Regions from separate parts of the Collibacillus ludicampi genome, predicted to be linked through region 2. Evidence: a T-box and tRNA genes for the amino acid it is inferred to sense, from the RefSeq annotation. Region 2 holds a T-box; the other holds one or more tRNA genes.
What was found. A T-box is a leader RNA that pairs with one kind of tRNA and senses whether it is charged. The one in region 2 lies ahead of thrS (threonine--tRNA ligase), so its partner is inferred to be a tRNA-Thr.
Positions count from the first base shown of each region.

Region 1: it has a tRNA-Thr gene. The T-box ahead of thrS (threonine--tRNA ligase) is inferred to sense a tRNA for this amino acid. The anticodon was not compared.

Region 1 covers NZ_BOQE01000001.1:3,899,870-3,904,078, reverse strand. The annotation lists gene DNHGIG_RS19875 (MurT ligase domain-containing protein) at 1-1,141, shown strand, start outside; gene DNHGIG_RS19870 (type 1 glutamine amidotransferase) at 1,101-1,844, shown strand; tRNA gene DNHGIG_RS19865 (tRNA-Arg) at 2,014-2,088, shown strand; tRNA gene DNHGIG_RS19860 (tRNA-Ser) at 2,094-2,186, shown strand; tRNA gene DNHGIG_RS19855 (tRNA-Thr) at 2,199-2,274, shown strand; tRNA gene DNHGIG_RS19850 (tRNA-Ser) at 2,283-2,376, shown strand; gene DNHGIG_RS19845 (DUF1292 domain-containing protein) at 2,413-2,712, opposite strand; gene DNHGIG_RS19840 (YlbF/YmcA family competence regulator) at 2,793-3,149, opposite strand; gene DNHGIG_RS19835 (hypothetical protein) at 3,235-3,432, opposite strand; gene DNHGIG_RS19830 (Asp23/Gls24 family envelope stress response protein) at 3,538-3,843, shown strand; gene DNHGIG_RS19825 (Asp23/Gls24 family envelope stress response protein) at 3,840-4,209, shown strand, end outside.
Region 2 covers NZ_BOQE01000001.1:2,771,238-2,775,446, reverse strand. The annotation lists gene thrS (threonine--tRNA ligase) at 1-1,560, opposite strand, end outside; T-box leader at 1,676-1,893, opposite strand; gene ytxC (putative sporulation protein YtxC) at 1,923-2,819, opposite strand; gene DNHGIG_RS14075 (monovalent cation:proton antiporter family protein) at 2,970-4,209, opposite strand, start outside.

The sequences.
Region 1 (4,209 bases), 1.1 Mb from region 2:
CCTTGGCGCCAATTTGATTCAAGGGATTGTAACAACATTCCTCGATGGCTACAAAGGCAAAGCGGCAGATGGACAAGCCGTCGTGCTGGAAGTCGATGAAGCAACGATCGGAAAAGTCATACAACCGCTCCATCCGAATGCTGTGGTCGTGACAAACTTTTTCCGCGATCAAATGGATCGCTATGGGGAAGTGGACACGGTTGTAGAATTGGTAGGAAACGCTTTGAAAAAAGCACCCGATCATACGATGCTCATCCTGAACGCGGATGACCCTCTCGTTTCTTCCATCGCTCCGGAAGGAAAACGTGTGATCTGGTACGGAATTAATTCAAGTGATTTCTCTGCGGAGGATCATAACGAGGTGAAAGACGGAAAGTTTTGTCGGACATGCAGTTCTCCCCTCCACTATACGCAATATCATTATGGGCAATTGGGGTTTTATAGATGCTTGACATGCGGTTTTCAGCGTGCGAATCCGGATTATGCGGCGGAACGCGTGCGTCTGCATGAAGAGGGCATTCTCTTTGAATTAAAAGGGGATGTTGGCCGCATCAATTCTCCTGCGCTGTATAACGTTTACAACGCCTTGGCGGCGATTACGGCAGCGAATCTCATGGGCGTGAAGCGAGAGGTTCTGCGGGAAGAAATGTCGTCTATGGCGACCGGCTTGGGACGTATGGAGAGAATGAATATTGCAGGGAAACATGTTATGTTGACGCTTGTTAAGAATCCAACCGGTTTTAATCAGGTTTTGTCGGTAGTCCAACAGGAAACGCGTCCCGCTCACCTCGTCGTCGTTCTGAATGACCATTATGCTGACGGTACGGATGTATCGTGGATTTGGGACACGAATATCGAGAAACTCCGCAAGATGAGCCGTTTGCAACGGATTTGGGCGACGGGGACGCGCGCATTCGATATGGGCGTGCGTTTAAAATACGCCGGATTCGGTGATATAACGGAAGTGATGGAAGGCGATATCCGCACAGTCGATCATGCGCTCGCTGAACTTCCTGAGGGACATTTATTATACATCCTTTCAACGTATACATCACTCTATGCGATCAGAGATCATTTGCTTGCGAAGGGAAGGATTGAAGTTGAAGCTAAAAATCGCGCATCTGTACCCGGATCTGCTTGAGGTGTACAGCGATCGTGGAAATGTAACCGTACTAAAGAGGAGAGCCGAGTGGCGGGGATTTGACGTCGAGGTCAAAGCGATCTCGATCGGCGATACGGCCGACTTAAGCGAATATGATATTCTATTCTCCGGCGGGGGAGAGGACAGAGAGCAATCGATAGTCGCTGATGATTTATTGAGAAGACGTTCCGCTTTTGAAAAAGCGATCGCCGAGGGAACGGTGATTCTCACGATTTGTGGCAGCTATCAGTTGTTAGGACGCTATTTTGAAACGATCGGGGGAAAAAGGATCGAAGGTCTCGGTCTCGTCGACTTCTTTACGGTCGGTGGAACGAAGCGATTGGTCGGGAATACGATCGGGAACTTGCAAATCGAAGGGCTTGCAGGGAACACGATCGTCGGCTATGAGAATCATTCGGGAAGGACGTACCTGGGTGAAGGGGTTAAACCGCTAGCGGTGATGACAAACGGTTTCGGGAATAACGGAGAAGATCGGTTCGAGGGCGTGGCACAAGGGACGGTTTTCGGTACGTATATGCACGGCCCGCTCTTATCGAAAAATCCCCATTTTGCAGATTTTCTCCTGCGCTTAGCCCTGTATCGTCATACGGAAGATCCGGTACTCATTCCGCTTGATGATACTTGGGAAATGCGTGCACATCAGCAGATCATTGAAAAATACAGCCAAACGGTACGAGTATGATGATAGGATAGCCTCCCGTGCGTATTTTTGCACGAGAGGCTTTTTTTGCATGATAGATGAAGCGAGAATTAGACATAAATAAATGAACGAGATTTTTGTTTTAAAATGGGATCATATCCTCTTTGAAAGGTACAGACGAACATGCTATATTAAAACATGTCTTCGTCAGGCGCCTATAGCTCAGAGGATAGAGCGCCGGTCTCCGGAACCGGGTGCCCAGGTTCGATTCCTGGTAGGCGCACCATGTTTGGAGAGATGTCCGAGTGGTCGAAGGAGCACGATTGGAAATCGTGTAGGCGTGGATAACGCGCCTCGAGGGTTCGAATCCCTCTCTCTCCGCCATGTTATCCATCTGCCACCTTAGCTCAGTTGGCAGAGCGGCTCACTCGTAATGAGCAGGTCGCCGGTTCGAGCCCGGCAGGTGGCTCCACTCGTTTAGGAGTGATGGCCGAGTAGGTCGAAGGCGCTCGCCTGCTAAGCGAGTATACGGGGATAACCCGTATCGAGGGTTCGAATCCCTCTCACTCCGCCAATAAAAAAACCGAGGCATTCAGCCTCGGTTTTTTTATTACTCGCTATGTTCATCAAGAAACTTCTCGTATGCGGAAACGACGCGTTGCCATTCTTCGTCGTCTTCGATGTCAACAAGATATTCCTCACCATTCCCGTCTTCCTCGACGCGCATGATAATTCCTTCGCCATCTTCGTCATCGTGAGGAACGAGAACTGCATAATGTTTATCTTCCATTTCCATGACTTCAACGATTATAAACTCATGGTCATTTCCCTCATCGTCTGTAAGTATGACCACATCGTGTTCATGGTCGTGATTGCAATTTTCATCATGGATGTGATTATGATCTGTCATTGCCAGCAACCCTCATCTCTTAGTAAAGTCAATGTGCTAAATTATACAACAGGAAAAAGAGACTGTCAAATGTGAATGCTTCACTCCTGGCTCACACGTTCAGTTACACTGGTGGAAAGTACATCAGTGACCGCTTTTAGCAGCTGATCCACTTCATGCGTTCTCTTGCGGAAATTTTGCACTTCCGGATATTCATCCAGTTTAGCGATCGTTTCTTTCATACTTTCTTCAAGGGATTTCAAATGAGGACCCGTACTGTATGTGGAGAGTCGCTCATATTGCTCCTGCATGTCACGCAATTTGGAAAGAAGATGTTTGATCTCCGGATGACTTTCCATCGTCTCTTTCGCTTCCTTATATGCGAGAACGACTGGAGATTCGGAAATCAATTGACCGAGTTCAGCCGCTTGTGCCCAAATTTCATTGCGATCTAACACGATGACATTCTCCTTCCTGTTACTTTCTACCGAAAGTATAACACAAAGCCCCCGTTATAGAAGAGACGGGGGCTTACATATGCGCTTAATGATGGTAATTAAAATTCCGGTTCACATGTTTATGTTTCTCATCACGACGGTTATCGTACGTATCGACGATCCCACCGATCAAAATTCCGAGGAGAAAAGTTATACCTAGAAATGTATAGTTTTGTGAAACAAGACCTGCAATAATAAGAACAAAGATCAGTGTAAAAAAGAAATAACGGGTTTCGCGTCTCATGCTTTTCCTCCTTTGAAACGGTCTTTGGAAGTTAATTTTAGTATAACGTAAAACATACGATTCGACCATTCGTTCGAAAAAATATAAGGGACGGGAGATTCACAGATGAATGCGAAAACGTGTGTCACTTTCTCGAACAAAGCGATCCGAAGCGTCATTCAACGTGTCTTCACGGAAATTAAGGAAGCCAAAATTAAGAGAACGGTGTCTGTCAGGCGGAATAATCAAGAGATAGAAATTGAGTTGTCTGTGGCAATCTGTTATGGTTCATCAATTCCTGAAATCGTTAAAACAATCCGTAAAAAAATTGGAGAAGAGATGAAGCAGGTTACACGATTAAACGTTCGTTCCATAGACGTTTTCGTGGCGGGAATCGATCATTCCCGAGGAACTGGAGGTATGAAATCATGAAGGTATACGCATTGATCGGGGAAAGCGGTACGGGAAAAAGTCATCATGCATTACAAATCGCCAGGGAACGAGGGATCCGAGCGATTATTGACGACGGATTATTCATTGTTGACGGCCAATACGCGGCGGGATATTCGGGAAAATACGAGCTTACAAAGATGGCGTCGGTAAAAAGGGCGATTTTCTTGAACGATGAACACGCGAAGGAAGTACGTGCGGCGATAGAGAATCATCACATTGACAAAATCCTGGTACTCGGTATCTCGGACAAGATGGTCGACCGCATCGCCGCTGCCCTTTCATTGCCTTCCGTGAGCGAACGCATCTATATCGAGGACATTGCGTCTGAGAACGATATCGAAATCG
Region 2 (4,209 bases):
ACCGAAGATCGCACGGTGAATCATCACGGGACGGTGTTTCTGATTATCCTCACCGATATAGGAGAGATCAAATTTCTCAGGCATTTGGAAATCCAGCTGGATCGTGCCGCATTGATGGGAACGCTTGAGCGAATCGCGCACATGAAAGTCGATCTTCGGACCATAGAAGGCGCCATCCCCTTCATTCACTTGATATTCCATGCCCCGCTTCTCCAATGTGTCGCGCAATGCGTTTGTAGCTAATTCCCACAGCTCATCCGAGCCCGTCGACTTTTCGGGACGTGTCGACAATTCCACGCTATACTCAAATCCGAATGTCTTGTACACCCGATCGATAAAATCCATGCACTGGAATACTTCTTGCTCGATTTGATCGGGACGCACGAAGATATGTGCATCATCTTGTGTAAATGCACGCACGCGCAACAATCCGTGCAGCGCTCCCGATAATTCATGGCGATGTACAAGCCCGAATTCACCCATTCGGATGGGGAGATCGCGATATGAGCGGAGTTGATGTTTGAATGTAATGCAATGTCCCGGGCAGTTCATCGGTTTCAGAGCGAAATCTCGTTCGTCCACATGAGTGAAATACATATTTTCTTTGTAGTGATCCCAGTGACCGGAACGTTCCCATAAGACGCGATCCATAATGATCGGTGTGCGCACTTCATCATATTCGTATTCATTCAGGAACTCACGTAAAAATTTCTCCAGTTCGTTTCGTAACGCCATCCCCTTCGGGAGATAAATAGGCATCCCAGGTGCCTCATCCGGAATGAAGAACAAGTCCAACTCGCGTCCCAGTCGGCGATGGTCACGTTTTTTCGCTTCTTCGATACGCTCTAAGTATTCGTCAAGCTCCGATTTTTTAGGAAAAGCGGTCGCGTAGATCCGGGTCAACATCTCATTTTCCGCGTCGCCGCGCCAATAAGCCCCCGCGATCGACAGAAGTTTGAATGCTTTGATTCGGCCTGTTGAAGGGAGGTGCGGGCCCCTGCAGAGATCGGTAAATTCTCCTTGATGATAAACAGTGATTACAGCATCATCCGGGAGTTCATGGATGATCTCGACTTTAAAGCGATCTTCGCGCTCTTTAAACATCTCTAGCGCTTGTTGCCGGGTGACCTCTTCTCTCCGGATCGCAAGATCTTCCTTCACGATCTTTTCCATTTCTTTTTCAATCAGCGGGAGATCGTCCGGGGTGAACGTTCTTCCGGAAAAATCGTAATAAAATCCGTCTTCAATCACGGGTCCGATGGCAAATTTCACTTCCGGCCAGAGACGGCTGACCGCTTGTGCCATGACATGAGCGGTCGAGTGCCGCATCGTCTCCAAACCTTCCGGGTCATTGAGTGTAAAAAGTTCGATCTTTGCGTCTTGCTCGATCGGAGTGTTCAGATCGACTAATTTGCCGTTCAGCGATCCGACGACCGCCTCTTTCTTTAAACGATTGGAAATCATCCCTGCAACATCAAGCAAGGTTGTTCCTGCTGGAATGGTTCGTTTTGAACCATCTTTCAGTTCAATCTGCACTTCTTTTTGTACATCCACAGACATGATCGTTCCTCCTTCTTGAAATAGACTGCCTTGAAAACTAGTGCTTGGGTGGGTGTATCGCTTTGCGCTTGGGTTCGATGACTAACAAAATAAAAAACACTCTCATCCCCGATCTTGCAGGGACGAAAGTGCTTGACTCCGTGGTTCCACCCCGATTCAGTCTGTTCGATGAACAGACCCTCGTTCCCATAACGGAGAGGCTCCGGCTTGACATTTCCTTCAAGCAGCTCAGAGGTGGTCTTCTATTCGCCTGATATCAAGAGCACTTCCAGCCAAGGTGCTCTCTCTCTGAGATATGTTTCGAATAGACGCTGTCCTCTTCATAGCTTTTACTCTTACTTTTCAACGAGATTATAAAAAATTCATTCCGGAAAAGTCAAGGGGAAAGACTCAAAATCCACCTCTTCGTCTGCATGGCAAAGTGTACAGCCCGGACAAAGTTGCGCTCGGTTCTCAAATATGTCAAACACCGTATCAACGATCAATGGAAGGCGAACACCCTGTTTCGAATGTACTCTTACCTTTAAGGGAGCCAACTGAATCAATGAGGAAATCACCAGATCATCAAAATGAAGCTCATGTTCCCAGTTACCTAGGGAATAGGATTGCCATTCAAATTCTCGTATAGGATTTCCATCCGAGTCGATGAACTGGACACCTTTTTGTCCATAGAGAAGGTGGATCAAGGGAAGGCACGATGTCTGCATATCAAGAAAATAACGGATTAACTGGATAAATTCCCGATATTCCTGATCCATCAAGTATTCATCAATCGCTTGTTCGATCGCGCGATATCTGTCTTTTTCAAACTCTCGCAGACGGAAACGAACAAATCCTTCGACAAGAAATGTCCGATTATGTATCAAATAGTCGGCTATACACGCTTCAAGCTCTTGATTACGTAATATTTCTTTTCCATCACGAGGGTGATTGCGTAAGAATTGAATGCCACGATCCGCCAGGAAGGCGACTTCATCCGCCGTGTAATAATCATATTCCTTTTCGATGATATGTTGTAACAGATCACGTTCCCAAACTTCCGTCAGAAAACGGGTGAGGGATTGTGCCAAGAAAAGGGGAACCGTTTCGTCTTCTCGTTCCACTTTTTCGATGCGATATGTAAGGTACGGAAATTTGCCGCGAACATGAAACCCTTTAATAACAGATCCGCCGCGTTCCCGGAGTTTATCCAATGATTCTTCAAGATAATCCGCCAATACATCGATATATTTCATGGTACCAATCGAAACAGCGTACACGTTCTCACTCCTTTTTCGCAGACACGTTCACTTTGCACATCCCGTACCTCTCGTATTGTTACCCAGTATATGTCGATGTTAGAATCTCTATACCTGTAACAAGAGACAGCCGCGAGCTGATGGCTGTCCCTTTGTTTAGACTGAAAAGTTTCATTCCAATTCCTGTTTTATCTCAACGATATTTTCCAAACTTCCACTGATTAAAAGACGATCGCCTAAGTGCAACCGGGTATCACCATGAGGGATCATGAAGGAATCCATTCGGTAAATCCGCAGGATGAGAGCATCCCCCAGGAACGACAGCTGATGAAGCGGAACATGATGATATTTATAATTTTTGACAACCACTTCTTGAATGGAACCGTCTGGCTGGGAAAACAACCTGACTGCACTTGGATGCTCCACCATCGCTTTTAACAATGTCCAAACGGAATACATGGTTGAAAATATCGTTATCTTTTCTCCAGTCACGGACTCTTGCAATTCCGGATTCTCAACGCGCACAACAACCTGCTCCGTTCCTTCTTGTAAGGCATGATGACCGATCTCTACATTACGGCGATCATCCTCTGATGCAACAACAATTACATCCGCTTGAAAAACATCATGATCGTGTAAAATTGATGGATCTAAGGACGGAAGTTCAACGAAAGGGATTTTTTTAAATATTTCCCTGCGTTCCTTTATTATTCCTTGATCACATTCGGAAAAGACAGTGACCTGAAATCCCTCCGTTTGTAAACGAAGAGCGACAGGTAATGTAATCGTGTTGGCTCCAATAATGGATATCTTCTTCTTCCTTCCTTCTTTCTTTGGGTAGATTCGATTAAAAAGGATAGGAGAAATAAAACTGGTGATCACCGCGACCAGAATGAGTGCATTTTTTAACTCGTCTTTTATTAAGCCAAGGTCGTGTGCAACGGTGGCGGCTGCAATGACCAGACTGAGCGTTGATGTTAGCAAGACCCCGGCGCCGATCGTTTCTCGCCAGGGATACCACCGACGTAAGATGAGAATCGGAAGCATTTTGGAGATCAATAATACGATTAACAAGACAGGGATTAACATAATCATGGATGGTTGCGCGAAAATTTGCCTGATATCTAGCTTTACGCCAACCATAACGAAAAAAATAGGGATCAGAAATCCATACCCGAAAGAATCCAGTTGATGGAGAAACTCTTTTCTTGGAGATAGCAAAGAGACAATCACACCGGCAAGAAAAGCACCAAGAATATTTTGCGCGCCGAAGGATTCGGATAATACCACAAACAAGAGGATAAGAGCAAAAACAGCTCGTGTGCCTAATTGAATCGTCCCTTTTCTCAGACGGGAGAACAATTGCCTCCTTGAATAATAGCGAAATACATAATACGAAGCGACGACAACA